Regions from separate parts of the Ensifer sp. 22460 genome, predicted to be linked through region 2. Evidence: predicted binding sites of a transcription regulator. Region 2 holds the regulator's gene; each other region holds the start of a gene.
What was found. Region 2 encodes LexA, which represses DNA repair genes until DNA is damaged. Its sites were predicted from a motif close to TGTTCNNNNTGTGTTCNG; they were not measured.

Region 1 (7,805 bases), on a different contig from region 2:
CAAGCCGCTTTTCGAAGCCGGCCTCACCATCGACAAACCGGAAGAGGCCCTTGGGACGCATTTCCTCCAGTTCCGGCACAATGAAGAAGAAGGCGCCGAAGGCAAATGGTTCGGCGTCTCGCTTGAAAACCACCTGCCCGCCTCGATGAAGAAGCGGCTCGGCATTTCCATTGAGGCCGACCCCTTCGCTTATAACGGCATACAGCGCACGCTGGCGCGAATGACGATATCCGACGACGTTCGCAAGCGGGTTGAAGGACTGCTGGCCGAGGGCTCTTCGCTCTCGATCGCCGACACGGAAAGCGGGCTGGAGACCGGCCAGGGAACCGATTTCATCACCGTCACCCGATCGCGTCCGGGTGACTGATCCCGGGGAACCGCAGGAAAGCACAATGTGCGCTTTCTGTCCCAGCTGCCCACCCTCAAGGTGATCGGTGTGATTTCTTCGCTTCGAACGAAACGGAGAAACCTGCCGATCAAACCAACTCGACGTCGACCACGCCCGGCGCCGAGCGCAGCGCCGCAGCGATCTCGGGCGAGATCCGGAACTTCTCGCTCAGTTCCACCTCGATCTCGCGCTGACCGTTGTCCTTGATGACGACGAAGGAGACGAGACCGTCGCCCCTGGTGTTGAGGTGCGAGGCGATCGATTTCAGTGGGCCGGAATCGCGCACATAGACGCGCAGCGCCTTCTGCAGTTGCAGCGATTCTTCCTCGAGCGAGCGCAGGGTCTGGATGCGCAGCCCGATGCCTTCCGGCCGCTCCTCGGCGGCAACCGTCATGACCAACGATTTGCCCGGCTCCAAGAGGTCGCGATACTGGTGCAGCATTTCGGAGAACAGCACGGCCTCGAATTGGCCCGAGGAGTCCGAGAAGGCGACGATTCCCATCTTGTTGCCGGTGCGCGTCTTGCGCTCCTGCTTCGAGGTCACCGTGCCGGCAAGCCGGCCGGCGGTTGCCCCCTTCTTCACCGCGCCGGCGAAATCGCCGAAGGTCTGCACGCGCATCTTGGCGAGCAGCGCATTGTAGGTGTCGAGCGGATGGGCGGAAAGGTAGAAACCCAGCACCTGGAATTCGCGGTGCAGCTTTTCCGAAGCGAGCCAAGGCGTGTAGGTCGGGAGCGCAATACGCTCCGGCCCGGTTGCCGCCCCCGCCCCGAACATGTCGCTCTGGCCGCTCGTCTTGTTCTCCTGCGCACGCTGGGCGAAGCCGAGGATGCGGTCGAGCCCGCCGACCAGTTCCGCACGGTCATAGCCGAAGCATTCGAACGCGCCGGCAGCGATCAGGCTTTCGAAGACGCGACGGTTGAGAAGCTTGGGGTCGATCCTGAGGCAGAAATCCTCAAGGCTCGCGAAGGTCCGGTCGCCGCGCACTTCGACGATATGCTCAACCGCGGATTCGCCCACGCCCTTGATTGCGGCAAGCGAATAATAGATGCGGTTTTCGCCCGTCTGGAAATGTCGGAATGAGGACTGCACCGACGGTGCAATCACCTCGATGCCCAGGCGCTTTGCGTCCTGACGGAAGTCGTTGACCTTTTCCGTGTTGGACATGTCGAGCGTCATCGACGCCGCCAGGAACTCCACCGGATAGTGCGCCTTCATATAGGCGGTCTGGTAGGAGACGATGGCGTAAGCCGCTGCGTGCGACTTGTTGAAGCCGTAGTTGGCGAACTTGGCGAGCAGGTCGAAAATCAGGTCCGCCTGCGGCTTCGACACTTCGTTCTTCACGGCGCCGTCGACGAAGCGGGCGCGCTGCTTATCCATTTCCTCCTTGATCTTCTTACCCATGGCGCGGCGCAGAAGATCGGCTTCGCCGAGCGAGTAGCCCGAGAGCACCTGGGCGATCTGCATCACCTGCTCCTGGTAGACGATAACGCCCTGCGTTTCCTTGAGCAGATGGTCGATCTTCGGATGAATCGACTCGACTTCTTCCTCGCCATGTTTGCGAGCATTGTAGACCGGGATGTTCTCCATCGGGCCCGGGCGATAGAGCGCCACCAGCGCGATGATATCCTCGATGCAGTCCGGCCGCATGCCGATCAGCGCCTTGCGCATGCCGGCGCTTTCCACCTGGAACACGCCAACCGTTTCGCCGCGCGACAGCATCTCATAGGTCTTCGGGTCATCGAGCGGGATGCTCGCCAGATCAACTTCGATGCCGCGCTGCTTCACGAAATCGACGGCGACCTTCAAAACGGTCAGGGTCTTCAGGCCGAGGAAGTCGAACTTGACGAGGCCCGCCTGCTCCACCCATTTCATGTTGAACTGGGTGACCGGCATGTCGGAGCGCGGATCGCGATACATCGGCACGAGCTGAGACAGCGGACGGTCGCCGATCACGATACCGGCGGCGTGGGTCGAGGCGTGGCGATAGAGGCCTTCGATCTTCTGGGCGATGTCGAGAAGCCGCGCGACGACTGGCTCCTTCTCGGCTTCCTCCTGCAGGCGTGGCTCTTCCTCGATCGCCTTGGAGAGCGGCGTCGGATTGGCCGGGTTGTTCGGCACCAGCTTGCAGATCTTGTCGACCTGGCCATAGGGCATTTCGAGCACGCGGCCGACGTCGCGCAGTGCGGCACGCGCCTGCAGCGAACCGAAGGTGATGATCTGCGCCACCTGCTCGCGACCATACTTGCGCTGCACGTAGCGGATCACCTCTTCGCGCCGGTCCTGGCAGAAGTCGATGTCGAAGTCGGGCATCGAGACGCGCTCGGGATTGAGGAAGCGCTCGAACAGCAGCGAGAAGCGCATCGGATCGACGTCGGTGATCGTCAGCGCATAGGCAACGAGCGACCCTGCACCCGAACCACGGCCCGGCCCAACGGGAATATCGTGCTGCTTCGCCCATTTGATGAAGTCGGCAACGATCAGGAAGTAGCCGGGGAACTTCATGCGCTCGATAACGCCGAGTTCGAAGGCCAGGCGCTCGCGATACTCCTCTTCGCTATAGCCGGGCGCCATGCCGAGCCTGGCGAGACGCTCTTCGAGCCCCTCCTCCGCCTGGCGGCGCAGTTCGTCCGCCTCGGCGCGCTCCGCCTCTTCCGGATCTGCGGTGGCGCCGGTAAAGCGCGGCAGGATCGGTCCGCGGGTCTTCAGCATGAAAGAGCAGCGCCGTGCGATCTCGACAGTGTTTTCCAGCGCCTCCGGCAGATCGGCAAAAAGCGCAGCCATCTCCTTGCGGCTCTTGAGGTAGTGGTCCGGCGTCAGGCGGAAGCGGCTGTCGTCCGAAACCATGGCGTTGTGCGCGACCGCCATCAGGGCGTCATGGGCGTCATAGTCGGACGGTGACGGAAAGAAGGCTTCGTTGGTGGCAACCAGCGGAATGTCGAACTTGTATGCAAGGTCGATAATCCGGCTCTCATGGCGGCGGTCAAATCCGCCGTGCCGCTGCAGCTCGATATAGAGCCGGTCGCCGAAGAGATCATGCAGCGCCTCGAGACGCGCTTCGGCCAGTGCCGTCGAGCCCGCCTTCAGGGCCAGGTCCACCGGGCCGCCCGACGCACCGGTCAGCGCGATCAATCCGTCCGTACCGTTTTCGGCAAGCCAGGAGCGCGTGATCCGAGTCGCCTGGCTGCCCTCGCCGCTGAGATAGGCACGGCTCACCAGATCCACGAGCCGGGTGTAACCATCATCGGTCGCGGCGATCAGGACGATCGCGGGCAGCTTCGCGAGATGTTGCGCGTGGCCGCGCCGTTCGCCATCCGCCTCGTCTTCCATGTCGATGGAAAGCTGGCAGCCGGTAATCGGTTGCAGTCCGTCGTCGGCTGCTTTCTGCGAAAACTCGAGCGCGGCAAAGAGATTGTTGGTGTCGGCGATCCCGATCGCCGGCTGATTATCGGCAACCGCCTTGCCGATGACCTTCTTCAGCGGCAGCGCACCTTCGAGCAGGGAGAAGGCCGAGTGGACGCGCAGATGCACAAACTGCGGGTCCGAACCAAGCGCCTCGCTCGATGCTGCTTTGCCGTCGTCTGCCATTATTCGCACCCTGATTCCTGTCTGGTCGGCAGGATATCCCGTTTATCACCCGACATGTCCAGTTTCACCTGACACGTCGTCCCCCTTATTCAATCCAGGGGGCGCATTTCGGGAGGTGCTTGAGAGGAAATATCGACGCTCCTCAGAGGCCGAGCGCGATGAAAGAGATGCTTGCGATGAACAGGCTCATCGAAGCGAAGGCGGCGAGGTCACGAACAAAATCAGTCATAACATGGCTCCTTTTCCGTTATGTTTTTACTTTGTTCTATTTTTGTTCACGCGTCAAGCCGAGCACAGACGTTCTGTTGACGATGGTTAACACGGCAGTCGAATGCAGGTTAACTGCCAGGAAGCCGCTTGAGGAAAGCGCCGCGCCCGCATATCAAGAGGAACAACCAAGCGGAGCGTTCCGACATGCATGCACGTCTGATTCTGCCATTGCTGTTTCTGGTTCCGGCCGTCGCCTCCGCGGCCGAAACGATCGACCCTGCCCGCATCGTCTCCGCGGCGACCGGCGACTGGAACAAGGACGGTGACGCGGACCTCGCCCTGATCGTGCGCCCCGCAGATGGAAGCGACGATGACAACGGTGTCTATCTCTATCTGACCGGTGAGAATGGCGCTCTTGAGCTGAAGGCGGCGATCCCGAACAAGATTTGGGGCGACTTTGACTTTGCCGGACAGGCGCCGTGGGTCGAGGCGCTGCCGAGCGGTTCTTTGCTCATCTCCAGCCACAACGATTCCATCGGACGTGACCGCTGGGAACAGAAACTGACGGTCGCCTACCGCAATTTCGAGTTCGTGGTCGCCGGCTATACCTACTCATCCTACGATACACTCGATCTAGACAACACGTTGAAGTGCGACCTCAACGTTCTGACAGGCAAGGGCAAATCCAACGACAAGGCCATAGCCACCAAGGGCGAACTCGTCCTGCTCAAGGACTGGAACGACGATCGCGGCCAGAAGGCTTGCGGCGTTCAGTAATCAGGTGATTGTTCTCTATTTGTTCTTTACAACCAACACGGACCACGGCATCCTCGGCCAGAACATATGAGGAACCCACATGGCCGCGCTCGAACAACTGAAGGACTTTATCGTCGAAGCCAAATCGAAAACCTATGTCGGCGGCGGCGAGCCGCGGCCTTCCTCTCGCCAAGGCTCCCATGACATCGGCTACGAAACGGGCAGTTGGCGCTATCTCGACAGCTATTTCGGCGGAACCGATTTTGCAGGACAGGAAACAGTCTGGCAGGATGGCGAACCGCGCTGGGCGATGAACTACTTCGGCCGGATTATGCGCCCCGAGCTCACAACTGGAGAGAAGGCAGGTCTGGTCATCAAGGCTGCCCTACAGGCGATGTATCGTGAGAAGCGGCACTTCCTCGGCGGCATGGAGTTTCGGCATGCGCATGGCTACTACATCGATAGCAGCCGCGGCGACACCGAACATTTTTCCGGCCGCGAGGTCATCTTCGTCGATGGCGAGGAAGCTTACGAACTCGACTACCGCGGCGGCCTGATCCGGCGTTAGGAGCGACGCCAGAAGACGCGCACGCCGCGCCCAGGGCGGTCTGGGACTGAACTGTGAGACGTTTCTTCCGCGCTGGCCAAAGACAGTTGGAGGCAACGGCGCTGGGCGATCAACGCGCCCGCGCGGCCGGCGCCATCAGTTCATCTCGACGACCTTGCCGTCCTCGATCGTCACGCGCCGATCCATCAGCCCGGCGAGTTCATGATTGTGCGTGGCGATCAAGGCCGCGAGGCCCGACTGGCGCGCGAGCGCCTCCAGCGCTTCAAAGACATAACCGGCGGTTTCCGGATCGAGATTGCCTGTCGGCTCGTCCGCAAGAAGCACGAGCGGCGCGTTGGCGACGGCGCGCGCGATCGCGACGCGCTGCTGCTCGCCGCCGGAGAGCTCCGTCGGGCGATGATCGGCACGGTGACCGATGCGCATGTAGTCGAGCAGCGCCCTTGCCCTATCGGCGGCCTCAGCCTTGGGCAAGCCGGCGATCAGCTGTGGCATCATGATGTTCTCAAGTGCCGAGAACTCGGGAAGCAGATGGTGAAACTGGTAGACGAAGCCGATCTCGTTGCGGCGGATCGCCGTGCGCCGATCGTCGTTGAGGCCACCACAGGAGACGCCGTTGACCAGCACTTCGCCGCCATCCGGGCGCTCCAGCAGTCCGGCGACATGCAGAAGCGTCGACTTGCCGGTTCCCGAAGGCGCAACCAGCGCAACCGTCTCGCCACTTCTCAGGGTAAAATCCGCACCCTTGAGGATGGACAGGAACGTTTCGCCTTCCCCGTAGTGTCGCTCGACGCCGGAAAGCTGCAGTGCCACGCGCGCATTCATTCAGTTGATGTCCTTGTCATTCGTAACGCAGGGCCTGCACCGGATCGAGGCGCGAAGCACGCCAGGCCGGGAAGATTGTGGCGAGGAAAGAAAGGGTGAGTGCCATGACGATGACGAGCGCGGTCTCATCGGCATTCATGTCGGCCGGAAGCTGGCTCAGGAAATAGAGCTCTGGGCTGAAAAGTGTGGTTCCAGAGATCCAGGAGAAGAACTGCCGAATGGATTCGATGTTGAGGCAGACGACGACGCCGAGCGCCACGCCGGCGACCGTTCCCGCCGCGCCGATCGCGGCACCCGTCATGAAGAAGATACGCATCACCGAGCCGGAGGTCGCGCCCATCGTTCTGAGGATCGCGATGTCGCTGCCCTTGTCCTTCACCAGCATGATCAGGCCGGAAATGATGTTCAGCGCGGCGACGAGCACGATCAGCGTCAGGATCATGAACATGACGTTGCGCTCGACTTCGAGCGCCGAGAAGAAGGTCTTGTTGCGGTCGCGCCAGTCAGTAATGAAGATCTGTCGGCCCGCGGCATCCTCGATCGGCCGGCGCAGTTCGTCGACGACATCAGGATGCTCGACGAAGATCTCGATCGACTGCGCAAGCCCCTCCGCGTTGAAGAAGAGCTGCGCCTCTTCGAGCGGCATGAAGATGATCGTCGAGTCGTATTCCGACATGCCGATCTCGTAGATCGCCGAGACGGTGTAGGCCTTGACGCGCGGATTCATGCCAAGGGGCGTCACGTCGCCATTGGGCGAGGTCAGCGTGATTGTTCCGCCGACGCGAATGCCGAGTTGCTCGGCCATGCGTGAGCCGATCGCGACACCGGAGCCGGAGGCAAAGCCGACCATGTCGCCGGACTGGATATGGTCGGAAACCGACTTCATCTTGCCGAGATCGTCGGCGCGGATGCCGCGCACCAGCGCACCAGTAGAACTATCGCCGATGCCTTGCGCCAGAACCTGGCCCTCGACCAACGGGATTGCCATGGTGACGCCCTTGACGCCCGAGAACTTGGTCGCCAGCTCCGCATAGTTGTTGAGCGGCCCGTCGATCGGCTGGACGATCATGTGACCGTTGATGCCGAGAATGCGCGAGATCAGCTCGGTGCGGAACCCGTTCATCACGGCCATGACGATGATCAACGTCGCGACGCCGAGCATGATGCCGATGAAGGAGAAGCCGGCGATAACCGAAATGAAGGCTTCCTTGCGCCTGGAACGCAGGTAGCGCCACGCCACCATGCGCTCAAAGGCGGAAAAGGGACGGCTGGAGGACTTTTCAGGCTGCGTTGCGGCCTGCACCTGATCTTCAGTCACGGCGGTCATCCTGCCTTCCCTCGCCTCTTCACTTCGTTGCGATCAGCTTGTTGATCGCAGCTTCGACGGTCATGGTCTCGCGCTCGCCGGTCTTGCGATCCTTGACCTCGACTTCGCCGTTGGCGATCGAACGCGGGCCGACGATGATCTGGACCGG
Region 2 (7,805 bases):
AAGGGCCCTGTTGTCGCCAAGGCGCAGGTCCTTGCGGAACCAGACGATGATGGGCGCCGCGTTTGTCATAGGTGCCGTCTAGGACTGGGATTGATCACCGGGGGAACTTAGGTGCAAAATGAAAAAGAGCCATTCGCATTTTCTGCAAATGGCTCTTTTTGAAACTGGCTCCCCGGGCCGGATTCGAACCGGCGACCTGTCGATTAACAGTCGAATGCTCTACCGCTGAGCTACCAGGGATCATCCGCGCCGCTGTTTCGCTGTGCGCTTCAGAAGTGAGGCTGCTAATACGCATGCTTTTCCGATTTGCCAAGCGGTTTTTTCAAAAAAAATGACAAGTTCGGTTGCGAGGCTGTGGAGAAGTCCCCAATTGTGGGAAAAGATGCCGGATAGGGAATGATGAATAAAAACAGGAAGCAGCCGCATTTCGGGATTGATCCGCAGACGCGTCAGATCGTGCTCGGGAAGTGGCGCATCACGCTGCCGGAATCGCCACTGCTGCGTATCCTGTTGGGCTCGCTTCTGGTGTTCTTTGGTTTTCTTGGCTTTCTGCCGGTGCTCGGCTTCTGGATGATACCGCTGGGCCTCATCGTGCTTTCGCACGATATCCCATCCGTCCGCCGTCGCCGGCGTCGCCTGGCTGTTTGGTGGGCGCGCTGGCGCGGACGAGCCGATTCTTCGAACGGCTCGTGAACCGGAGCTATTGCGGTCAAAGCACCCGCCCCGAAGCGGCTGAACCCTTTGTTGAGGGAGGCCGCCGAAAACTTTTCGGCAACCCATCAAACGCATAATGCAGTCGCGAATCAGGATGGGGACGCATGGCCAAAGCCACTACGAAACGTCGAAGCCGGAATTCCGGTCGGAGCAGGGGCAAACAAGGCGGTATGGCGCCGTGGTATCTGGCCGCCGCACTCACTGTCGGCGGCGTGGTCGCTTACGATCATCGCGCCGAACTGCAGCATTGGCCGGTGGTATCGGACGTGGTCGCGTTCACGTCCCGACACGAGTCGAGGCCGAAGCCCGTTCGTGTCGCGCAGAAATCGGACGCGCGTCCCGCGCAGCAGGCGGAGAAGCAGAAGCCGAATCCGATGACAAGAGTTGCCCTCGCCGCTCCGGTGCCGTCCGTCGACGTCGGCGCCAAGGCGCCGACACCCGTGGTGCGGCCCAATGAGGAAGTGAAGACGGCATCCGTTCGCACGGATCAGTTTTATTTCTGCGGGATTCGCAACGACAACTGCGTGATCGACGGCGCCACCTTCCTGTACCACGGCGAAACGATCCGCGTGGCAGACGTCGATGCGCCGCGTATTCGCCAGGCAAGCTGCGACAAGGAACGTTCGCGCGGCTTCTATGCCAAGCAGCGCCTGCGCGAATTGTTGAATGCGGGTGACTTCAGGCTGGAAACGGCGAGCGGCCGTCAGGATGCCAAGGCCGGTGAAAAGCTGCGGCTGGTCACCCGCGGCGACCAGTCTATCGGGCGTGTGCTCGTATCCGAGGGACTGGTGCGGCCGTGGACAGGACACGCGACGCCCTGGTGTTGAGGCCACCCCAGATGCGATCGGCGGAGGTTCGCGATCGCTCTGTGGAAAGTATCCGTCTTACAAATCGACGGCGCGTTTTTCGGAAAATGCCTCTTGCGGTTTTTCTGCAATCATTCTAAATCCGCGCCAACGCTCGGTTATCCGAGCTGTGAGGCCTCGTGGCGGAGTGGTGACGCAGAGGACTGCAAATCCTTGTACCCCGGTTCAATTCCGGGCGAGGCCTCCAAAAACTCTCACCTCATTTTAGTGTGGATAGACGTTCTGCCTCGGGGCAGAGCGATTGCATGGTTGCCTCCCCACGCCCGCGCAAGCCACGTCCATTAGCTATCCGTTGGATCTTATCGCTTCGGTGAAATCGGTAGAGGGGGAACGATGACTCCGCTGACATCAGCCGCATCGGTAGCGTCCGTCATCATCAAAACGGAGGCAATGGCATATATGAAGACGAAACTTGTCCTGACGGCCTTGGCCCTCTTCGCTGCGACCACATTCGAGGCGCGGGCGGAGGATCTGGTTTTCAAGCTGAAGAACAACACCAACGCAGTGCTGACGAACTTCTATACGTCGCCTGTGGGTGTCAATGAGTGGGAAGACGATGTTTTCGGCCGGCAGGTGCTGAACCCCGGAGAAGACATGGAGATCACCATCGCCGACGGCCGGGAGGTCTGCAAGTACGACATGCGCTTCGAGTTCGAAGAAGGCTCCGACCTCGATACGACCGAAGACATGCAGGACCTCTGCGAGCTCGGCGAGTACACCATCCACGAATAAGAGGCGCGCCTTCAGGTCGCCATCAATAAACAGAGCCTCGCCACCGCAAGCGGTGGCGAGGCTCGGTCGGATGCCAGATTTACCTCGGAATCAGTGGTAGCGGCGCATCAGCCCGACGAGCTTGCCCTGGATCTTCACCCGATCGGGCCCAAAAATCCGCGTTTCGTAGGCAGGGTTCGCGGCTTCGAGCGCGATCGATGCGCCCTTGCGCCGGAAGCGCTTCAGCGTCGCTTCCTCATCATCCACGAGCGCCACGATGATATCGCCGGGATTGGCCGTATTGCCATTGCGGATGATCACGGTGTCGCCGTCGAAGATGCCGGCTTCGATCATCGAGTCGCCCTTGACTTCGAGAGCGTAGTGTTCGCCGTTGCCGATCATGTCGAGCGGAACGGTAATGTCGTGCGTGTTGTTCTGGATGGCCGAGATCGGCACACCGGCAGCGATGCGGCCCATGACCGGCACGGAAACCGATGTGTTGTCGGCCACGGGCGTGGGCTTCGGCGGTGCGGCAGGAGCGGCCGCTGGCGCCTTGCCGAGGCTGCCCTCGATCACGCTGGGCGAGAAGCCGCGGCGGGGCTGCTGCTGGCTGGATGCGTAAGCCTCCGGAAGCTTGATGACCTCGAGCGCGCGGGCTCGGTTCGGCAGACGGCGAATGAACCCGCGTTCTTCGAGTGCCGTGATCAGACGGTGAATGCCGGACTTCGACGCCAGGTCGAGCGCATCCTTCATTTCATCGAATGATGGTGGGACGCCTGACTCCTTCATGCGTTCGTGAATGAAGAGAAGCAATTCCTGTTGCTTGCGGGTCAGCATGGCACGTCGCTCCCAGAGGCGTGAAACAAATCAAGAACAGACACTATCTGTTCCATATGTGTTCCGCAAGTGCCTAAAATTCCGTGAATTCAGACAATTGGCGCGTCTGTGCGTGTCGATTGGTCACTTTTACGGGAGCAGAGCGGGTTTGGGCGATGATCGTGCCCAAACGGAGGGCGGCGGCGTAGCGCATTGCGCGACGGCACGGCGATTCGAACGAATCGCGAGCGTTTTCGTGCAAAGAGGCTAGGCCGGCTGCGTGGCGGCGCAGGCGTCTTCGAATTCCTTCACCGTCTCGGCGCTGTTGTCTTCTGGAAGTACGGCGTCCGCCGCATCGGTCGCGACCGGCCTGTCGCCATCATAGACGAACGACTGGATGTAGAACGCGATCGCACCCTTCCACACCTTGCGTCCATCGATCTGATGGCACGGCACGGCGCTCTCGAAATCGGTCTGAAGTTCGTCCACCGTGGCGGCGCTGAGCTTGACGTCAGGCATATTGGGCGATGCGACTATCGAAGCGAGAAGCAGGGCGGCAAGCACGGTGATCGTCCACTTTGATGCAAGGGTGGGACTACGGGGCGGTTAACGATGTGAACCGCGCTTTCGTTCCGAAGTCCAGCAAGCTTGGCGATCACTGTCATGTGTTCAACAGCTCTTTGAGTGCAGGCTGTGGCCGTTTTGCGCCAGGGGCACACAGCGGCAAAGCCGCCTCAGCCTGGCGCGCCGTCCTTGCCGCAATCGCTTGGGTTGCGCCAAGTCGCGGCCTCGCTGCCGGCGTGCACAAATCCGTGTTGTGAAGATGTCGCACCGTCTCGACAGGTTGTAAAAAAACGATAACTTTGCGGGAAAAATGGGGTGGTTGCATGCGTAGATTGTCGTTGGCGGTTCTCGGTCTGTTGGTGGCGGCCGGAGCGGCCTCAGCTGAAGAAGGGCGTTCGAATATCTGGAAAGAGGTCAATGCCTGGACGGTGGGCTCCGATCCGTCCTTGGGCGGCTCGTGCTATGCGGCGACGAGCTACGACGGCGGAATGATCCTTCGAATCGGCTTCTATCCGAGAGGATCGGCGAACCTGGCGTTTCTTTCGATCGGCAATGCCGACTGGAAATCGATCGAGCCGCAGCGGGAGTATGACGTCGCCTTGCAGCTCGACCGTGGCCGCCAGTGGCCGGCTGTCGCGTTCGGCGTGGACCTCACAGGCTCGAAGGCTCTGGTCGTCAACTTCTCCAACACCGACTTCTTCACCGAATTCGTGCGCAAGAACACGCTGGCGCTGGCGTTCGAAGGGCGCGTCGTGGCGAGCCTCAGTCTGCGCGATTCGATGAAGGCCGTCAGCGAGATGTTCAAATGCCAGGAGGCGGTGATTGCGTTGATGCCAAACGGCGGGCAGGGGGCGGCCGCCGATCCGTTTGCGGGCGCCGGCGGGAATGCGCCAAACAATGACCCCTTTGCTGGTGGCGGCCAGACCAAGTCGTCGAAAGATCCCTTTGCCATGTGATCTTTGGCGTGAGCGTCGTTCCGCTGCGAGAGGTGAATATTCCTAAGATTTTGCATGGGTTGCGGGTCACCCACCCTCGACAGTCACGCGGCGACCTATCAAAATGCGGGCAAACGGGGGTTTTGCATGCGTAGATTGCTGTTCGGGTTGGTGAGCTGTCTGATGGCCACGGGACCGGCCGTGGCTGAGGAGTCCGAGATCATCAAATGGAAGGAAGTCGGCGGCTGGACCGTTGCTTCCGACACGTCGATGGAAGGCTCGTGTTTCATCACGTCGATATTCGAAGGCGGAATCAGGCTGCGCCTGGGGTTCTATCCCAAGGGCTCCGAATCGCCACTCTACATGAGTTTCGCCAGCGACGATTGGAAGTCGCTCGAGGTCGGCAAGGACTATGACCTGACGTTCCGCTTCGACAAGAGCGATCCCTGGAGTGCGGCGGCGACCGCCGCCGGCGACGAGAGCGGCAAGTTCCTGTTCGTGAACGTCACCGATGCGGAATTCCTGACGGGGTTCGTGCGCAAAAGGACGTTGGCGATCGCCTTTGACGATCGCGTTGTCGCAAACCTCAGTCTGCGCGGCACCGGCCCGGCGGCGGAAGAACTCCTGAAATGCCAGCGAGCCGTGGATGAGATCATCGCCGACGAGGGCCGCAAATCCAAGGAGAAGAAGTCCGATCCGTTCAACGCGCCAAACGAGAAACGCTCAGCGCGTGATCCGTTCAGCCTCTAACCCGCGGCTTGAGTGAAAGGCGGAGGGCCCAGTCGTCGTCTGCCCGAGGCGAACCACACGGCGCTGACGCCTGCCGACAAGCGCTCGTTAAAATGAAGCACCGCCAGGGATGGCGGTCCATCGTCGGACTATATTTCTTGGGAAAATGGCGGACAGGGTGGGATTCGAACCCACGGTACGGTTTCCCGTACGCTGGTTTTCAAGACCAGAGCCTTAAACCACTCGGCCACCTGTCCTTGCCTGAGCTCGCAGTCAACTGCTTACCGGGCACGGCGTTATTGCGCAAAGCCCCGTCGCTTTGCAAGATTTAACATGCGTCGCTGAAAGATTTTCTCGATGGCCGGACTGGAGTGCGCGGGCACGCTTTGCCGGTAATCATCTGTAAACCATAACGCATGAAATCCGGCGCTGATCTGTGGATGAGTTCGCATTTTCGCCTTGTTGCTGTCATGTTTACTCGACTGTTCCGTTTCGGGACGCCGAGATTTCCGCTGGGGGCACGAGCGGAAGGTTTCGAGTACGGCTTATTCGATCGATGTTGTGGGACAGATGACATCCAGTAAAAATGCGGCATATCTGGTCAAGGGACTGCGCCTTGCGGCAATTCCTGCGCTGTGCGTAACGCTCGCGGCCTGCGGATCCACGTCGAGCATCAAAAAGAAGCCGCGGAGCAAGGAATACTTCGCCGAATCCGTTTACGGCGTGAAGGCGAGCCCGCGCGTTGCCACCGGTAACAACATCCCCAAGGGCGGCGGACGCTATCAGGTCGGCAAGGCCTATCAGGTCAAGGGCAAGTGGTATCAGCCGAAGGAAGACTTCGGCTACAACAAGACCGGTACGGCTTCCTGGTACGGCTCGGCCTTTCATGGTCGCCTGACCGCCAACGGTGAGGTCTATGACAAGGCCCATCTGTCGGCCGCCCATCCGACGTTCCCGCTGCCGAGCTACGCGCGCGTCACCAACATGGAAAACGGTACGTCGGTCATCGTGCGCGTCAACGATCGCGGCCCCTATGAATTCGGCCGGATCATCGACGTTTCCTCGAAGACGGCCGACATGCTCGATATCAAGCGCAAGGGCAGCGCGCAGGTGCGCGTGCAATATGTCGGCCGCGCGCCGCTTGAAGGCAACGACATGCCCTATCTGATGGCGTCCTACGTCCAGAAGGGCGAACGTGGCCCGAGCGTGATGCCGGAAGGCCAGATCGCGACCGGCGTAATGGTCGCCTCCAACGAGCCGTTCCGCAATCAGACCCTTGGCACGATCACCGTCCCCGCAAAGGCCTCGCTCGATGTTGGCGAACCGGTGACGGCGCTCGCAGCCCCCGTGCCGCAGTCCGCCCAGCCGCAATCGCTGAACGAGTTCGTGATGCTGCCGGAAATCGGCCCGATCCCGCGTGAGCGGCCCGAGTTCATCCCGATGCCCGACGGCAACATGGCCTATGCTGCAGCTTACGTCGAAGTCCGCGTCAGCGACGCCGAATCGCCGTTTGAAGCGATTATGGTCGACCGGAAGCAGCTTACCCCAAGTGATTGTCGATTACGCCAAACGCCAGAAAGCAAGCGGTTCTGTCCGATAACCGCAGGCGGCGTTGTGCCAAAATGACCTCGCTGCTATGCCCAAGGGGAAACCGGAGTTTCCCATGCGCATGAAGATGTTCTCGGCAGTGTTTTTCGGCGTTGCGCTGTTTACAGGCGCCGTATTCGCGCAGACACCGGCGCCCACTTTCGACACCAAGGCAAAGCAGATCCTGCTTGTCGATGCCGAAACCGGCACCGTGCTTTTTTCCCGCGCCGAAAACCAACCGATACCGCCTGCATCGCTCGCCAAATTGATGACGATGGAGGTCGTGGCCGAAGCACTCGGCAAGGGCGCGCTTTCCGCCGAAACCACCTTCGACGTCTCCGAGCACGCCTGGCGCACCGGCGGTGCGCCCGCCGGCACTTCGACGATGTTTGCCGCATTGAAATCCCGCATCCGCGTCGCCGATCTCCTGCAGGGCGTCGCGGTCCAGCTTGCCAACGATGCCTGCATCATCCTTGCCGAAGGCATGACCGGTAGTGAGGGCGCCTTTGCCGAGCGCATGACGGCGCGCGCTCGCGAGCTTGGCATGCCGGTTGCGACGTTCCGCAATGCCACGGGGCTTCCGGATCCCGGCAACCAGATCACCATGAGCGAACTGGTAACGCTCATTCGGCACCTCCATGAGGCACATCCGGATCTCTACCGGCTCTATTCGCAGCCGGAGTTCGAATGGAACAAGATCCTGCAACGCAACAAGAACCCGCTGATCTCGGCCAACATAGGCGTGGACGGCCTGGCGACCGGTTTTGCCGAAGGCTTCGGTTTCTCCCTGGCCGCTTCGCTGCAGCGCGGCGACCGCCGGGTCTATCTCGCCATGGGCGGTCTCGAAACCGAGAAGGAGCGCATCGAGGAGAGCCGCAAGGTA
Region 3 (7,805 bases), 160 kb from region 2:
CGCTGCAGGTCGCCGCTGATCTCCGCATCGAGCAGGCGCTCGAAATCCGTGAGGGCAGTGGCCGGCGCCGGCTGGGGCTGCTGGATGGTGGGGGCCGGGCGCTGCAACTGCACGGGTTGTACGGGGATTGGCTGCGCCTGGACTTGCTGGACCGCCGGTGCGGACCTGTTTATGGCGATTTCGAAGTTCGACTGGGGCGCCGAAGCGGCCGTGACAGCCGGGATTTCCGGAGCCTGCTGCACGGACGGACGGACAGGCGGACGTTGTTCGGCCGCAAGGACGGGTGCGGCGACCGGGCGCTGCTCCACGACAACGCGCGGCGGCGCGGCCGGCTCGATACGGGTGACCGGTTGTTCCTCCGGTTGGGCAACGGGGCGGACCGGCGTGACGGCGGCGACGGTTTCAGCTTCAAGCGAAGGTGCGGCTTGTTGCGGCAGCTCTCGCGTTGCCGGCCGGCTGTCCACTGCCAGCGGTTCCGCTACCTTGCGCTCCGCGACGGTCGCCCGCTCCTCGGGCGCACCGATCCGGCTCTCGATGACGATATCCGTCGGGCCGCCGATCATGATCAGATGTTCGACATCATCGCGGCGCACGAGCACCAGGCGGCGACGGGTGTCGACGGCAGCGGCATCGAGCACGGCAAGGCGCGGCTGGCGGTTCTTGCCGCCGCGAATGAAGGGCGAGGAGGGGCGATTGCGCATGATCCAGAGCACGGCCACGAGGCAGAGAAGTCCGATCGCGACGGCTGCGGCGGCGATGACGAACCGGCTGCCATTGTCTGCGATGATCGTTTCCATCATAGGCTGAACTCCTTCTGCCTTTCGAGTGCCAGTATTTGACGGCTTTTTTCGGGCCCGGACAAGGACTTCGCCGACATTCCCTGTGAATTGGCTGCAATGCTTCCGCAGAGGTGCTTTTTGCTGTTATCTCTGATTGTTAAAGATGATTCTTGTCCGAATGATCGAGGGCGTATCGGGAATGACCGATTTCGCCCGGTGGATTACGCGGATACCGGCCGGAAGTGCCGGCCCGCGCGCGCGGTGCCGGCCGCATAAGAGGATCCGATGACGAAATTGCGGCAGTCAGGCGACTACCAGATGCCGGTTGTTGACCGTGGCGTCAGGCCAGGCACCGTGCTGCGGATCGTTCTGCTCGCGATCGTCCTCACCGTGTCAGCCATCGCCTTCGTGATCTTCAAGAACGAGATGGAAAACGAGATCGTTCTCGGCATCCTCGGCGTTCTTGCCATGGTCGGCATCTTCTTCCTCGTCTCCTCCGTCATCGGCTTCATCGAGGTCATGCCGCAGTCGCGCCCGGACGAACTGGCGCGCGCCTTTCTCGATGCCCATGAGGACGGCACGATCGTCACCGACCGCAAGGGCCGGATCATCTACGCCAACGCCGCCTATGGCGCGCTGACGGGTGCCAAGAGCGCCGCCGGCATCCAGTCGCTGGAAACCATCCTATCGCGCAATCGCGAGGCGACGGAAGCGATCTATCGGCTGACGAACGGTCTACACGAGGGCAAGCAGGGGCATGAGGAATTCCGCCTGCTGAAGCCGCTCGCGACCAGCACCTCCAGCGGCTCCGGCGCCCATTGGTTCCGGCTGAAGGCGCGGGTGCTGCCGCTCGAAGACAGCGAGCGCAATCCGCTTTATCTCTGGCAGATTGCCGACATTACGGCGGAGCGCGACGACCAGGAGCGCTTCTTCAAGGAACTGCAGAACGCGATCGACTATCTCGACCACGCGCCGGCCGGCTTCTTCTCTGCCGGGCGCAAGGGCGAGATCTTCTACATCAATGCCACGCTCGCCGATTGGCTCGGCATCGACCTGACCAAGTTCCAGCCGGGGTCGATCAGCATCGGCGACCTGGTGGCCGGCGAGGGGCTGACGCTGGTTCAGGCCGTGCAGGCGGAGCCTGGCCTGAAGAAAACCAAGATGCTCGACCTCGATCTGCGCAAGCTGAACGGCCAGAGCCTGCCGGTGCGCATGATCCACCGGGTCTCCTCGACGCGCGACGGGGCACCCGGCGAAAGCCGCACCATCGTCATGTCGCGCGAAGGCGGCGAGGACAACGAGCAATCGGCGTCGAGCGCGGCAATGCGCTTTACCCGCTTCTTCAACAATACGCCGATGGCGATCGCCTCCGTCGATGGCAATGGCCGGATTCTGCGCACCAACGCGCCGTTCCTGAAGCTCTTCTCCGGCCTCGTCTCGCAGGACGACGTCGAGCGCGGGGCGCTGATCGAAGCCGTGGTGCACGAAAGCGAAAAGGGCCGACTGCACGAGGCGTTGGCGGCAGCCAAGGACCGGCAGGGTGACATCGCGCCGATCGATGCGCTGCACCCGAAGGATGGCGAGCGCCACTTCCGCTTCTATATCAACGCCGTGATCGACCAGAGCGATCAGTCGCCAGAGGAAGCGGCAATCATCCATGCGCTTGAAATCACCGAGCAGAAGGCGCTCGAGAACCAGATGGCGCAGACCCAGAAGATGAACGCCGTGGGCACGCTCGCCGGCGGCATCGCGCACGACTTCAACAACGTGCTGACGGCGATCCTGCTGTCGTCCGACCACCTGCTTCTGTCGGCCCGTACGGCAGATCCGAGCTTTGCCGATCTCATGGAGATCAAGCGCAACGCCAACCGCGCTGCGGTGCTTGTGCGCCAATTGCTCGCCTTCTCGCGCAAGCAGACGATGCGGCCGACGGTGCTCAATATGACGGATGTGATCGGTGACCTGCGCATGCTGGTCGACCGCATGACCGGAACCAACGTCAAGGTCGAGGTGGACTATGGCCGCGATCTCTGGCCGGTCAAGAGCGATCTCGGCCAGTTCGAACAGGTGCTGCTGAACCTGGCGGTCAATGCCCGCGATGCAATGCCGGAGGGCGGCACGATCACCCTTCGGACGCGCAACCTGCCTGCCGCCGAGGTTGCGTCCTTCGGACGACGCGAGTTGCCGGACGACGATTTCGTGATGGTCGAGGTCGCCGACCAGGGGACCGGCATCCCGCCTGAGATCCTCGACAAGATTTTCGAGCCGTTCTTCACCACCAAGGAAGTCGGCAAGGGCACTGGTCTCGGCCTGTCGATGGTCTATGGCATCATCAAGCAGTCGGGCGGTTACATCTATCCGGAATCGGAAGTCGGCAAGGGTACGACCTTCCGCATCCTGCTGCCGCGCCACATCGAGGTGCCGGTAGCGGTCGAAGAGACCAACCCGGCGGCGACAGAAACGGCGGAGGCGGCTCCGGCGCGGGTAGCGCAGACAATTGCAGCACCGGCGGCAAAGACCGAGGAGCCGGCCGATCTCACCGGGGATTCGGCCGTCGTCCTGCTTGTCGAGGACGAGGAGGCGGTACGCCGCGGCGGCAAGCGCATGCTGGAAACGCGCGGCTACACAGTCTACGAGGCGGGCTCCGGCGTCGAAGCGCTCGATATCATGGAAGAGCTCGATGGCGCGGTGGATATCGTCGTCTCTGACGTGGTGATGCCCGAGATGGACGGACCGACGCTGCTGACCGAACTGCGGAAGAAGTATCCAGACCTGAAGTTCATCTTCGTTTCCGGCTATGCCGAAGACGCCTTTGCCCGCAACCTGCCGGCGGATGCGAAATTCGGCTTCCTGCCGAAGCCGTTCTCGCTGAAGCAGCTCGCAGTCTCCGTGCGCGAAATGCTCGACTCCTAGATCAGCGGTCTGACACTGAAATCATCAGCCGGTGGAAGCCGGACATGAAAAAGCCCGGCGCTTGCGTGCCGGGCTTTTTCGTCTGGTATCCTATCGGAATTACTTGGCGTTGAGCGCGACCGCGATCTCGCCGGCAAGGCGCGCATTGTTCTCGACCAGCGCGATGTTGGTCTCGAGGCTGCGGCCTTCGGTCATGTGGAAGAGATTGTCGAGCAGGTAAGGCGTGACGGCCTTGCCGGTGATCTCATCGCTCTCGGCATTGTCGAGCGCGCGGGCGATGTAGATTTCCATCTCTTCGCGCGGGATTTCGCTTTCCTCCGGCACCGGATTGGCTACCAGCATGCCGCCGTCGACGCCGAGCAGTTCGCGCATGTTCTGGAAGTTGGCGATCGCCGCCGGGCTGTTCAGCATCAGCGGGCTCTTGAGGCCGCTGTCGCGCGACCAGAAGGCCGGGAAGACTTCGCTGTCATAGGTGACGACGGGGACACCGCGGGTTTCGAGCACTTCGAGCGTCTTCGGAATGTCGAGGATCGCCTTGGCGCCGGCGCAGACGACGATGACGCCGGTGCGGGCAAGTTCGTCGAGGTCGGCGGAGACGTCGAAGGTGAGTTCGGCGCCGCGGTGCACGCCACCGATGCCGCCGGTCGCAAAGACGCGGATGCCGGCGCGGGCAGCCGCAATCATCGTCGCGGCGACGGTGGTTGCGCCCGTGCGGCGCTCGGCGATCGCGAAGGCGAGGTCGGCGCGCGAGACCTTCATCGCACCTTCCGTCTTCGCCAACTCCTCGAGCTTGGCGTCATCAAGGCCGATATGCAGCACGCCATGGATGACGGCGATCGTTGCCGGCACGGCACCCTGTTCGCGGATGATCGCTTCGACGCTGCGGGCCATGTTCAGATTGCCGGGATAGGGCATGCCATGGGTGATGATGGTCGATTCCAGCGCCACGATCGGCGCGCCACGCGCCTTGGCGGCTGCGACCTCGTCGGAATATGCCATCGGCAGGGAGGGAGAAGCGGGTTTGGTCATGGTCTTTCCTTGGGAGTTCTGCTGGCAATTGTCATGACAGCATTTGGGGCGTGGGCACAAGAGCCAGCGCCTGTTCGAGATTGGCCGCGGACATCTCTTCGGATGCGGCCAAGGGAGAGCGCAATGTGATTCCGGCGGCTGCGATGCCGTGCCGCAGGCACTCGGTCAGATTGCAGCCGGCGAGGCGCGCGGAGAGGAAGCCGGAGGCAAGCGCATCACCGGCGCCGGTCACGTCGGCCAGTGCCGGGAGCGCCGGCGGAACGGCAACGCAGATGCTGTCGCCATCGAAGGCGACGACCGCGCGGCCGCCGCGTGTGACCACGCCGCCATTGAGGCCCGCGCTTCTCAAAAGCGCCGGCCATGCTTCCGCCTCGGCCGCGTCCTTGCCGGTCAGCGCCCGTGCCTCGGATTCATTCATGAACAGGAAGGAGAGATGGGGGAGGCACGGCCGGTAGCGGATGACCTTGGCGGGCGAAACGGCAATGCCGGCGACGAGGCGCCCGTTGCCCGCGGCCGACTGGACCAGCGCGGCGATCGTTTCCTCCGGCAGGTTGGCGTCCGTCAGCACGAGCCTGCTCGTGGCGACGACATCGCGGAGCGCCCGGCGTTGCAATTGTCGCGGCGAGAACAGCCGGTAGAGTTCCATGTCGGCGAGCGCGATCACCAGATTGCCGTCGTTTTCAAGGATCGCGGTGTAGCTCGGCGTCTGGCGATCGAGAAAGGTGAGGGGGCTGTCGATGACCCCTGCTGCGGCCGCCGCCGCCGTCACCATCTCGCCGGCGGCATCGCCGCCGCGAGTGCTGATCATGCGCACGCCATGGCCAAGGCGCGCAAGGTTGCGGGCCGCGTTGAAGCCGCCACCGCCAGCCTCTTCGAACCAGGTGCCGGGATTGCTGGAACCCGGTGCGGTCGTCCCCGATATGCGGCCGCGCCTGTCGATATGCGCTCCGCCGAAGACGGCGATTTCAGCTTCCGTCATGAATGTTCCTCTGCTTGGCCCATCGGCCGAAATATCTGTTGGCTTTCTGCAATGGCCGAGGTCCAAATTCCAAGGACCCATGCGCCCGATCTCTTCGTCTCAGGCGAATCGGCCAAGCCCTGAGGGGCAGGTTTGAAGACGTACTGCGCGCATTTGAGAACCTATGGTTTCAATCCCGTGAACATGAAAAGAACGAAACCAAGATAATCATTGTTTTTCAATATATTGTCCTGCTCTTGCAAATACGGAACAAAACATGTACAAAAACTCCTGCGGCGGCTTCATTGCCTCGGTAGCTTCAATAACCTAAAGGTGGACCAAATGGCACAAAACTCTTTGCGGCTCGTAGAGGACAAATCGGTGGATAAAAGCAAGGCACTTGAAGCGGCACTTTCCCAGATCGAACGGTCGTTCGGCAAGGGATCGATCATGAAGCTCGGTGGGAAGGACAGCATCATCGAGATCGAAACCGTCTCGACGGGTTCTCTCAGCCTCGACATCGCGCTCGGCATCGGCGGCCTGCCGAAGGGCCGCATCGTTGAAATTTACGGCCCGGAAAGCTCGGGTAAGACGACGCTGGCGCTGCAGACGATCGCCGAAGCACAGAAGAAGGGCGGCATCTGCGCCTTCGTCGACGCCGAACACGCGCTCGATCCGATCTATGCGCGCAAGCTCGGTGTCGATCTCGAAAACCTCCTGATCTCGCAGCCGGACACCGGCGAGCAGGCGCTTGAGATCACCGACACGCTGGTGCGCTCCGGTGCGATCGACGTTCTCGTCGTCGACTCCGTCGCAGCGCTTGTGCCGCGCGCCGAAATCGAAGGCGAAATGGGCGACAGCCTGCCGGGCATGCAGGCACGCCTGATGAGCCAGGCGCTGCGCAAGCTGACCGCGTCGATCTCCAAGTCGAACTGCATGGTCATCTTCATCAACCAGATCCGCATGAAGATCGGCGTCATGTTCGGTTCGCCGGAAACCACCACCGGCGGCAACGCGCTGAAGTTCTACGCCTCGGTCCGCCTCGACATCCGCCGCATCGGTTCGGTCAAGGAGCGCGAAGAGGTCGTCGGCAACCAGACCCGTGTCAAGGTCGTCAAGAACAAGATGGCGCCGCCCTTCAAGCAGGTCGAGTTCGACATCATGTATGGCGAAGGCGTTTCCAAGACCGGCGAACTCGTCGATCTCGGCGTCAAGGCCGGCATCGTCGAGAAATCCGGTGCCTGGTTCTCCTATAACAGCCAGCGCCTCGGCCAGGGCCGCGAGAACGCCAAGACGTTCCTGCGCGACAACCCGGACCTGGCGCGTGAGATCGAGACGGCGCTGCGCCAGAACGCCGGCCTGATCGCCGACCGGTTCCTCGAAAACGGCGGCCCGGAACCCGACGACGGCAGCGACGACGCCGCCGAGGCGTGAAACACCAGGAACTGAAGCTTCCGGAGAACCGGTCGTCCTATGACGGCCGGTTTTTTGCTGCCGTCTGGACAGTATGATACGTGAACGATAAAAGCCTTTGGTTCCGGCGACCGAGGGCGTTGGAGGGCGCGGCCATCATGGATGGCCACGGGGTTTAAGGACAATGGCTTAGTGGCGCGGCAGATGCCGGATCCGGGCCGGAATCGGTGCTTTAGAATAGGACGCAAGATGAGCGGCGTGAATGAAATCCGGTCGACCTTTCTCGACTATTTCCGCAGGAACGGTCATGAGGTCGTGTCGTCGAGCCCGTTGGTGCCGCGCAACGACCCGACATTGATGTTCACCAATGCCGGCATGGTGCAGTTCAAGAACGTCTTCACCGGCCTGGAACAGCGTCCCTATTCGACGGCCGTGACCGCGCAGAAATGCGTGCGCGCCGGCGGCAAGCACAACGACCTCGACAATGTCGGCTACACCGCGCGCCATCACACCTTCTTCGAAATGCTCGGCAACTTCTCCTTTGGCGATTACTTCAAGGAGAACGCCATCGAGCTTGCCTGGAACCTGATCACTAGGGAATACGGCCTCGACGCCAAGCGCCTGCTGGTCACGGTCTACCACACCGACGACGAAGCCTTCGATCTCTGGAAGAAGATCGCCGGCTTCTCCGACGACCGCATCATCCGCATTCC
Region 4 (7,805 bases), on a different contig from region 2:
AATCACGACGGCGGCCATGGCAAGGCTGCCGATTGCTGCCTTCTTGGATGTTGCGTGTCCTCGCAGGTCTTGGCGGCGACTCCGCAGCCTGGCGACGATCTTAACCACCAAGTCGCGTCGGCGGTGCACACGTTTTGGTCCGCGGCAGAGCCGTTGCCGGCGGGCGAGCATCGCCTCGGTTATCCTCGCGCGCCCCCTCGGCTGCTCGCCTGATCGGTTGCGTTCGCTCCAGCCTATGTCGGGGGGAGGGATATCCTCCCCTGGCGTCCGCCGGTCCATCGCGACGATCTTCGACGCCTCCCGACGTCCCTGTCGTGTGCTCCAAGCCTGACTGCAGGCCGGTCTTGAGCCAACGGGGACCCGTGCACTGACCGTCTTGTGCGATCGCTGCCCGCCACCGACCAAGAATGTCGGCAACCTTTTCCGGATCACTGCATCCAATCCCTGACAGCCGCGGGGGGATTTCCCGCGACCCAACACAAGCCCAATAATCTCAAAGGAATAGCCATATGTTGTCGAAACTCATCACCACCGCTGCCTTCATCGCGATAGGCACCACGGCAGCTTTTGCCCACTCCACGCTCGAAACAACGGAGGCGCATGTCGGCGCGTCCTACAAGGCCGTCATCCGCGTCCCGCATGGATGCGAGGGCAAGCCGACGATCGCTCTGCGCGTTCAGATCCCGGAAGGCATGATCGCCGCAAAGCCGATGCCGAAGCCGGGCTGGACGCTGGAGAAGGTCAAGGGAGCCTACGAAAATTCCTATGACTACTTCGGCACGCCGATGAAGGAGGGCGTGAACGAGGTCGTCTGGAAGGGCGGCAGCCTGGCCGACGACGAATATGAGGAGTTTGTCTTCCGCGCGTTTCTGACTGAGGGCCTGCCAGTCGGCAAGACACTCTACGTGCCGCTGGTGCAGGAGTGCCCTGATGGCGCGACCGAGCGTTGGATCGAGGTCCCGGCAGAAGGCAAGTCGAGTGACGATCTCGAATATCCGGCGCCCGGCATCAAGCTGCTTGAAAAGAAAAGCGGGCACTGAGCAGCGCAACGTGGGGGCGAGGGCCAAGTGACCGGAGATCACGCATGATGCTGGTATCATCGAGCTTCACTCGTCTTGCGAGGCTGGTGGTGATCGCGCTCTGCGGGATCCTCATGCATGCCGCCGCGACCTTCGCCCACGCATCGCTCAACACAAGTGAACCGCAGGATGGCGCGGTCGTCGGCACCGCGCCATCGGTCTACGTGCTGACCTTCAGCGAGCCGGTTTCGCCGTTGTCCTTAAAGCTCGTCAGACCGGATGGAACAGCGATCCCGCTCGAGCGGTTCGACCTGAAGGATCGAGTGGTCGTGATCGCGGCGCCATCCGATCTTGGGCACGGCACACATGTGCTCAGCTGGCGCGTGACCTCTACCGACGGGCATCCGATCGGTGGATCGGTCGTCTTTTCTGTCGGCGCGGCCAGCACCGCTCCGTTCATGAACGAAGACGAGATCGACTGGGCCGTGCGCGCCGGTCTCCTCCTATCGAAGCTCGCGCTTTACGTGGGGCTGTTCATCGGCGTCGGCGGTGTGTTTTCGCGCCACTGGCTGCTCTTTGGCTCGCGATCAGGGTGCAAAGTCGTTGCAGCAGCGCTCGGTATAGGGCTTCTCGGCGCACTTGCCGCTGTGGGTTTTCAGGGGCTCGATGCACTGGGCGTTTCCGTGACGCAAATTGTCGAGCCGGTCGTTTGGTCCACGGCGATGGCAACCAGCTTCGGCGGTACGGCCATTGCCGCCTTCGCTGCCTTTTGTGTGGCCGCCATCGCTCTGCCGGCGAAGGGTCGGTCTGCTCGACTGTCATCTCTCGTCGCGCTGATCGCGTCATCCGTCGCCTTGTCGCTGAGCGGCCATGCATCGACAGCCGAGCCGCAATGGCTGATGCGTCCGGCGGTCTTCCTGCACGTCGCCACGATAAGTCTCTGGGTTGGAGCGCTCGCTCCCCTGGGCCTCGCGTTGCGGCGCGAAGACCCGATGGCTCTTCAGGCGCTCGGCCGGTTCTCGGCGTTCGTCCCTTACGTGCTCGTTGTTCTTATCGTGGCGGGTTTCATCTTGGCCTTTGTGCAGGTGGAGAAGCCGCAAGCGCTGCTGGAAACTGCCTATGGCCAGGTGCTCATGGTCAAGATGGCGTTGCTGTTCGGACTGTTTCTGTTGGCGCTTGCAAATCGCTGGCGCCTGACGAAACCGGTAATGGCTGGCGAGCGGGCTTCGGCGAAGCGGCTGGTCCGCTCGATCGCCGCGGAAACACTGATCGTCGTCCTGATCTTCGGCGCCGTTTCTTGCTGGCGCTTCACGCCGCCGTCGCGCGTGCTCTTAGCTCTGGCGGTTCGGCCTGCAAGCGTTCACATCCACACGGACAAGGCGATGGTCCTCGTTGAGGTCTTGCCCGGACGGGTGGGCGAGGTCGACGTATCGATCAACCTCGCCACGGGCGAAGTCGAACCGCTTGCCGCCAAGGAGGTGACGCTCGTCCTATCCAAGCCTGATTCCGGCATCGAGCCGTTCAAACGTGCGGCAGCGCGGAGCGGCGACGCAGATTGGCGGATCGAGCGCGTGAACATACCGCTGGCGGGCACCTGGCAGGTACGTGCCGATGTTCTGATCAATGACTTCGAGAAGGTAACGCTGAGCGATCAAATCATCATTGGGCCGTGAGCGCGGAGGCCGCCGCACAATCTCGCGCGCACGCCAGCGGATCGCCTGTGGGCGTTCAATCGCTACTGCCGTGGAGGTGTTCCGTCTAGCCCTGGCTGGTTATCCAATAGACCGTTTAGGTTCATTGCCTTCGGATGAAGCCTCTGTCAGCCTTTTCCGATTGCGGTTGCGCCGACGTCGCAGTCCCCGCTGCAGCGGCCAATCGCAAGCCTGACTCTGGCCTCTGCTTGGCTAGTGGAGGCTCTTTTTTTGGACGCGGGCGTGGGCGGTAGCCGACCGGAGGCGGTCCGCTCGACATAAATCGCGGATCACGTCCCGCATTAATAATTTAGAAATATCGAATGTTCATTCTGCTCCGCCATGCGCGGTTTCCTGCTGATGGCGATTTACGCGGGCGGATTGTGGGTGGTCGACACGACGATGTGTGAAGGCCGCTACACCCAGGAGTTTGGGCATGAGGTTCAATCCGCGACCAGACAGGCCCGGTATTGGCTGAACGTCCAATTGAACTTCCTGGCCGCCCGCTTCTAGCTGACCATTGCTACGCGGTGCCGGAGAAGCGGGAAGCCGACCGGGAGGGGCGGAGTTTAGGCGGAAGTCCTTTCACGGAAGCCGCTGTCGAGAGCATTGTGCGCTGCCTGCGTGACGTCGATGTCGTGAATGTGGCTTAATCTCCATCATCAGATCGCCGATTACCAAATACGTCTCGGCGCGTCGCTTTCCTTTTTCGCGATGGCGGTCTCAAGCTGCTCGTGCGATCCCCCCAAGGCAACAACATAGAGTTCCAGCGCAGTCGTCAGAACGTTCGTGCGACGTACGGAGATATCGCTGGTCGAAGCATCGCCTAAGGAGGCAACCATCAATCGAACAGCTCTGTTTTGGAACTCACTCATTCTGCAACCTGTTCAAATGCCATTTGGTGCGGAGCATATCGCCGATTGCTGAACCCTATCTTAAGCGCAAAGGTAGTGTAGGTCGTGGCGCTGAGGTTTTACTCAAGCTGGCGAAGTCGAACCTTCATGGGGGCAAGGTCTCGTCATGACCATTCGGCTTGCGACCGTGGTCTCGCCGACTGCCGGCGCAAATGAGAACGTTTAGAGAACTTTCCTGTGTGACTGCACCATCTGCCGGTGTATAAGAGCCGGATGGTCCAGAGAGCAGGCAGTGCAGATCTTCCGCTTCACGGTGGCCGGGTTCCCCGGTGGCTTGGCGAGCGCATGACGAAACTTGGTGCGATCATCACCCAGGCGATCGTCATCGAATATGGTCGAGACGAGTTTCTTCGGCGGTTGGCACATCCGTTCTGGTTTCAGTCTTTCGGATGCGTCATGGGCATGGACTGGCACTCTTCCGGCATCACCACCAGCGTCATCGGCGCCCTGAAGCGTGGTTTGTCGCCTCTGTCAGGCGAACTCGGTATTCATGTCTGTGGCGGTCGAGGGCGGAATTCCCGGGAGACCCCCGGCGAGCTGATTGCAATTGGCGAGCGCGTGGGCCTCGATGGAAGTGGCCTGGCGACAACCAGCCGCCTCGTCGCAAAGGTCGACAGTGCAGCAGTTCAAGACGGCTTCGACCTTTACCTGCACGGTTTTATCGTCACCGACGACGGCAAATGGGTCATCGTGCAACAGGGCATGAACGGCGAAAAGCGGCAGGCCCGGCGCTACCATTGGCTTTCGGAGGGGATCACCAGCTTCGTGGATTCGCCCCACACGGCGATCGAAGGCGCGCGGCAGGGCGAGATCGTCAACCTTGCCGACCGCCGCGCCGCGGCCTCGCGCAATAGCCAGCTCGATCTTCTGGCTTCGCTGGGGCCGGATCGGATCGTCCGGGAGGTCGCAGCCATCGAGCCAAGGCGGGTGACCAAGCAAAGCGCGCAGCCAATGCTGCCGCATCTGATTATGCCTGAACATCACGACGTGCGCGAAGAAGACGTCAATATGAAACGCCTGCATGCCACGCTCGCTGCGGCCGCCGACCGTGGCCCAGAGGATTTCGAGCATCTCCTGCTGGTGCCGGGCGTTGGGGCGCGGACCGTCAAGGCGCTGGCGATGGTGGCCGAAGTGGTGCACGGTGCGCCATGCCGGTTCGCCGATCCGGCGCGCTTCTCGCTCGCCCACGGCGGCAAGGATCGCCACCCGTTCCCGGTTCCACTGAAAGTCTACGACGAGACGATCCGGGTGATGAAGTCCGCCGTGTCGAAAGCGAAGCTCGGTCGTGACGAAGAGATGCAGGTTCTCAAGCGCCTCGACGATCAGGCTCGCCAGTTCGAGAGATACGTGACCGGCCCGGATCTCAAGGAGATCGTGGCCGGCGAGTTTCGACAATCGCAAGAGTTCGGCGGTCGCAGCGTCTTTGGCTGGGAAGGGCCGGAAGAACCGTCGAGAGATGCAGGGCGGTCACGCCGTCAAGGCAACCGCGACCGGTAGGCGGCTCAATGCGACCGCAAGGCGTTGCAGCGAATCTCTTTCTTTGATCTCTTCGAGGAGTTCTCGCCGGAACTCAAACCTCCTCCCAAGGGTTGGAAGGTCGTGCGAACAAGCTTGCGAGGGCGAACCAGCAGAATCCACGTCAAGAGGAGTCTCGCGATGGAAGAACTGCAGAGCATCACGGTATCTGAGGAACGGCTCGAGGATTGCCGGGACGTCGTTGAACTTGACCTCCAGCTTTTGATCCGCGAGACGATCGACTCCGGGTTTTCGGTGGAGGAGGTGTTGATCGCGATCAGTGAGCTGGTGGCGGAGGATTTCGCCCACGCCGTCAAGGTCGCCAGCGTCCACTAGAGCATCCCGCATTCAAGTGGAATCACTTGAAGCGGAAAGATGCTCTGGAAACCAAACGCGCGGGGCTCTAGGGAACGCGTTGCTGTCCGAAACGGAGTATCCGGTCGCGCAGCGAAGGCTCAGCGACACGCTTCGCCGCTTCCCGATAGTCGAACCAGGCGAGCTTTCGCTCTCCCTTCTCGGGGAATTTCCCGCGCATGCGCGTGACTTCCAGGGGGTGGAGTTGAACCCTGCAGGAGATCTTGAGCCCATGGTCCAGCCTCTTCTTGTAGAAGTAGTGGCCGAAAGGAAACCTCTGGCAGGTGCCCTTCACGCCAGCCTCTTCAAAGGCTTCTCTCGCAGCCACCTCATGCGCGCGCTTTCCTTTCATCGGCCAGCCCTTGGGAATGACCCAGCGTCCGGTGTCCCGGCTGGTAATGAGAAGGATCTCCAGTGTGTTGTCTTTGCGAAAGCGATAACACAAGGCCGCGTACTGCATGCGCGGCGGCCGGCGAAGCATCAACTGCACGTCAGAGACAATCTGGTGTAGAAAATTCACAGAAACGCTATCTCCTTTGTCGCCCTATGCGGCAAACGGGCTCTGCCTGCCACTCGCGGACAGTAACATCCGGATCGGCGGTTCTGTTCCGTCAACACATTGCGCGAAAGTGGAGCGCGCGACGGATTGGGCCGCCAATTCAAAGCGTCGACAGGATCCGATTGCTGAGTGATCCCCGATAGGTCTTTTTGATGTCCACCTTGTTTTCCAGCGAGTCCAGGATCTCATCGCAGAAATCGATGTCGTGGAGTTCGCGAATGGTCTGGAGGCCGCCAGGCGTGAATACGTTGATCTCGAGAAGCTTGTCGCCGACGATATCAAGGCCGACCAGGAACATGCCGTCTTCAACGAGCTTCGGCCGTAGCGTCTCGGCGATCGCCAGCATCTCCTTCGTAACGTTGGCCGGCTTTGGAGTGCCGCTTGCGTGGATGTTGGAGCGGACGTCTCCCTTGGGCGGCACGCGTCTGAACGCAGCATAGACGTCGCCCCTGTGCAGCGGTCGTCCGTTCATCAGGAACAACCGCGTATCGCCGTCCGACGCCTTCGGAAGGTAGCTCTGCACGATAAGATAGCCGACGACGCCGACAGCCTCGACAATTTGGGTAAGATTGCCCTCCGTGCTGGTACCCACCCGGAAGACGTTTCGACCGCCAGAACCCTGCAACGGTTTGATGATCACCCCCTCGGAGTGGCTGTCAATGAACGTACGGATTTCATCGATGTCCTTGGAGATCAAGGTTGTCGGGCGAACGGTCACCGGGAAATCCTGGAAGTAGAGCTTGTCCTGGGCCAATGCCAAGCCGCAGGGATCGTTGACAACGATCGTACCGCGCTCCGCGGCGAGACGGCCGAAATTCGCCCCGGCGTGAGATGCCCAGGGTCGGTTTTCGGCGTCCTCCGACGGATCGTTGCGAAGCAGCAGAACGTCCACTTCTTCGACGTTGACGATGGTTTTGTCGGCGTCCGTAAGTGCTCGCAAGAGCGTCTCGGGCTTCTTCGGTCGCGTGCCGACGAAACCGGCCGCCCGTATCATCAGTGTATCGTCAGGGCGCAGGATAAAATCACCAGGCGTGACGTAAAGAACCTCGTGTCCGCGAGAGAGCGCGGCAAGCGCCAATGCGGTCGTCGTATAGGCCGGCGCTTCGGTTTCGAGTGCGTTGACAAGGAGGGCAATACGCATTGGGGCTCCTAGCTTCGGGGGAATTTGATCGCTGTTCACGCCGCGTCACAAAATGAATGCGCGGCACATGACCCAAGAAATAGGGCGGGCCGCCGGTGGCAGCTACTCCTGCGTATCGCGCCAGTCGGTAATTGGCGTTTTCGTCGCGATGCCGTTGTCGATGGTGAGCACGCTATCGAAGAAATCGACCCCGCTTTCTGACTGGATCGACGAGGTGTCGTGCATAACGGCGATCACCGTCGCCTCCGGGCAATGGCCCTTGATCGATTGATGGAACGCCCGAACCGCGTCGCTATCAAGGGCGCTTGTCGCCTCGTCGAGGAAGAGCAGGCCTGGCCTTAATAGCAGGATTCTCGCAAGGACCAGTTTCTGCTTCTCGCCTCCCGACAGAAGCTTGTCCCAGTTCTGCCCATCGCGACCATCGCTCGAAAGCCCTTCCGTAATTTCTTCGAGCCCGGCTTCCTCCAACGCCGATACGACAGAGGCGACGTCATGGGCGTCAGCCTCATCCGGCAGGCAGACGAGATCCTTCAGGCAAACACCCTGGAGCTTGACGTCCTGGGCAGCGTAGAGGCTTCGCACGTTCTCCGGCGTCGTGATCGTGCCGCGTCC

Region 1: the regulator LexA is predicted to act here: its motif matches at 4,236-4,253, upstream of ACTJKM_RS06160 (FG-GAP repeat protein).
Region 3: the regulator LexA is predicted to act here: its motif matches at 5,946-5,963, upstream of recA (recombinase RecA).
Region 4: the regulator LexA is predicted to act here: its motif matches at 3,779-3,796, upstream of ACTJKM_RS28185 (DUF763 domain-containing protein).

Annotation. Positions count from the first base shown of each region.
Region 1 is NZ_JBQENZ010000004.1:53,331-61,135, forward strand. Features, by position in the region: gene ACTJKM_RS06150 (L,D-transpeptidase family protein) at 1-367, shown strand, start outside; gene dnaE (DNA polymerase III subunit alpha) at 477-3,974, opposite strand; gene ACTJKM_RS06160 (FG-GAP repeat protein) at 4,389-4,961, shown strand; gene ACTJKM_RS06165 (DUF5680 domain-containing protein) at 5,041-5,508, shown strand; gene ACTJKM_RS06170 (ABC transporter ATP-binding protein) at 5,644-6,330, opposite strand; gene ACTJKM_RS06175 (lipoprotein-releasing ABC transporter permease subunit) at 6,347-7,657, opposite strand; gene proS (proline--tRNA ligase) at 7,677-7,805, opposite strand, start outside.
Region 2 is NZ_JBQENZ010000008.1:239,490-247,294, reverse strand. Features, by position in the region: gene ACTJKM_RS12925 (cryptochrome/photolyase family protein) at 1-69, opposite strand, end outside; tRNA gene ACTJKM_RS12920 (tRNA-Asn) at 166-240, opposite strand; gene ACTJKM_RS12915 (hypothetical protein) at 397-693, shown strand; gene ACTJKM_RS12910 (thermonuclease family protein) at 819-1,541, shown strand; tRNA gene ACTJKM_RS12905 (tRNA-Cys) at 1,694-1,767, shown strand; gene ACTJKM_RS12900 (hypothetical protein) at 1,980-2,312, shown strand; gene lexA (transcriptional repressor LexA) at 2,403-3,128, opposite strand; gene ACTJKM_RS12890 (hypothetical protein) at 3,375-3,671, opposite strand; gene ACTJKM_RS12885 (hypothetical protein) at 3,995-4,627, shown strand; gene ACTJKM_RS12880 (hypothetical protein) at 4,790-5,356, shown strand; tRNA gene ACTJKM_RS12875 (tRNA-Ser) at 5,503-5,592, opposite strand; gene ACTJKM_RS12870 (septal ring lytic transglycosylase RlpA family protein) at 5,906-6,961, shown strand; gene ACTJKM_RS12865 (D-alanyl-D-alanine carboxypeptidase family protein) at 6,999-7,805, shown strand, end outside.
Region 3 is NZ_JBQENZ010000008.1:82,351-90,155, forward strand. Features, by position in the region: gene ACTJKM_RS12180 (flagellar biosynthetic protein FliO) at 1-800, opposite strand, end outside; gene cckA (cell cycle histidine kinase CckA) at 1,065-3,692, shown strand; gene ACTJKM_RS12190 (pseudouridine-5'-phosphate glycosidase) at 3,792-4,721, opposite strand; gene ACTJKM_RS12195 (carbohydrate kinase family protein) at 4,753-5,700, opposite strand; gene recA (recombinase RecA) at 6,022-7,113, shown strand; gene alaS (alanine--tRNA ligase) at 7,342-7,805, shown strand, end outside.
Region 4 is NZ_JBQENZ010000028.1:20,989-28,793, reverse strand. Features, by position in the region: gene ACTJKM_RS28205 (hypothetical protein) at 1-213, shown strand, start outside; gene ACTJKM_RS28200 (YcnI family copper-binding membrane protein) at 510-1,040, shown strand; gene ACTJKM_RS28195 (copper resistance CopC/CopD family protein) at 1,085-2,692, shown strand; gene ACTJKM_RS28190 (hypothetical protein) at 3,385-3,585, opposite strand; gene ACTJKM_RS28185 (DUF763 domain-containing protein) at 3,838-5,121, shown strand; gene ACTJKM_RS28180 (hypothetical protein) at 5,281-5,475, shown strand; gene ACTJKM_RS28175 (NUDIX hydrolase) at 5,543-6,013, opposite strand; gene ACTJKM_RS28170 (glutathione synthetase) at 6,153-7,193, opposite strand; gene ACTJKM_RS28165 (ABC transporter ATP-binding protein/permease) at 7,296-7,805, opposite strand, start outside.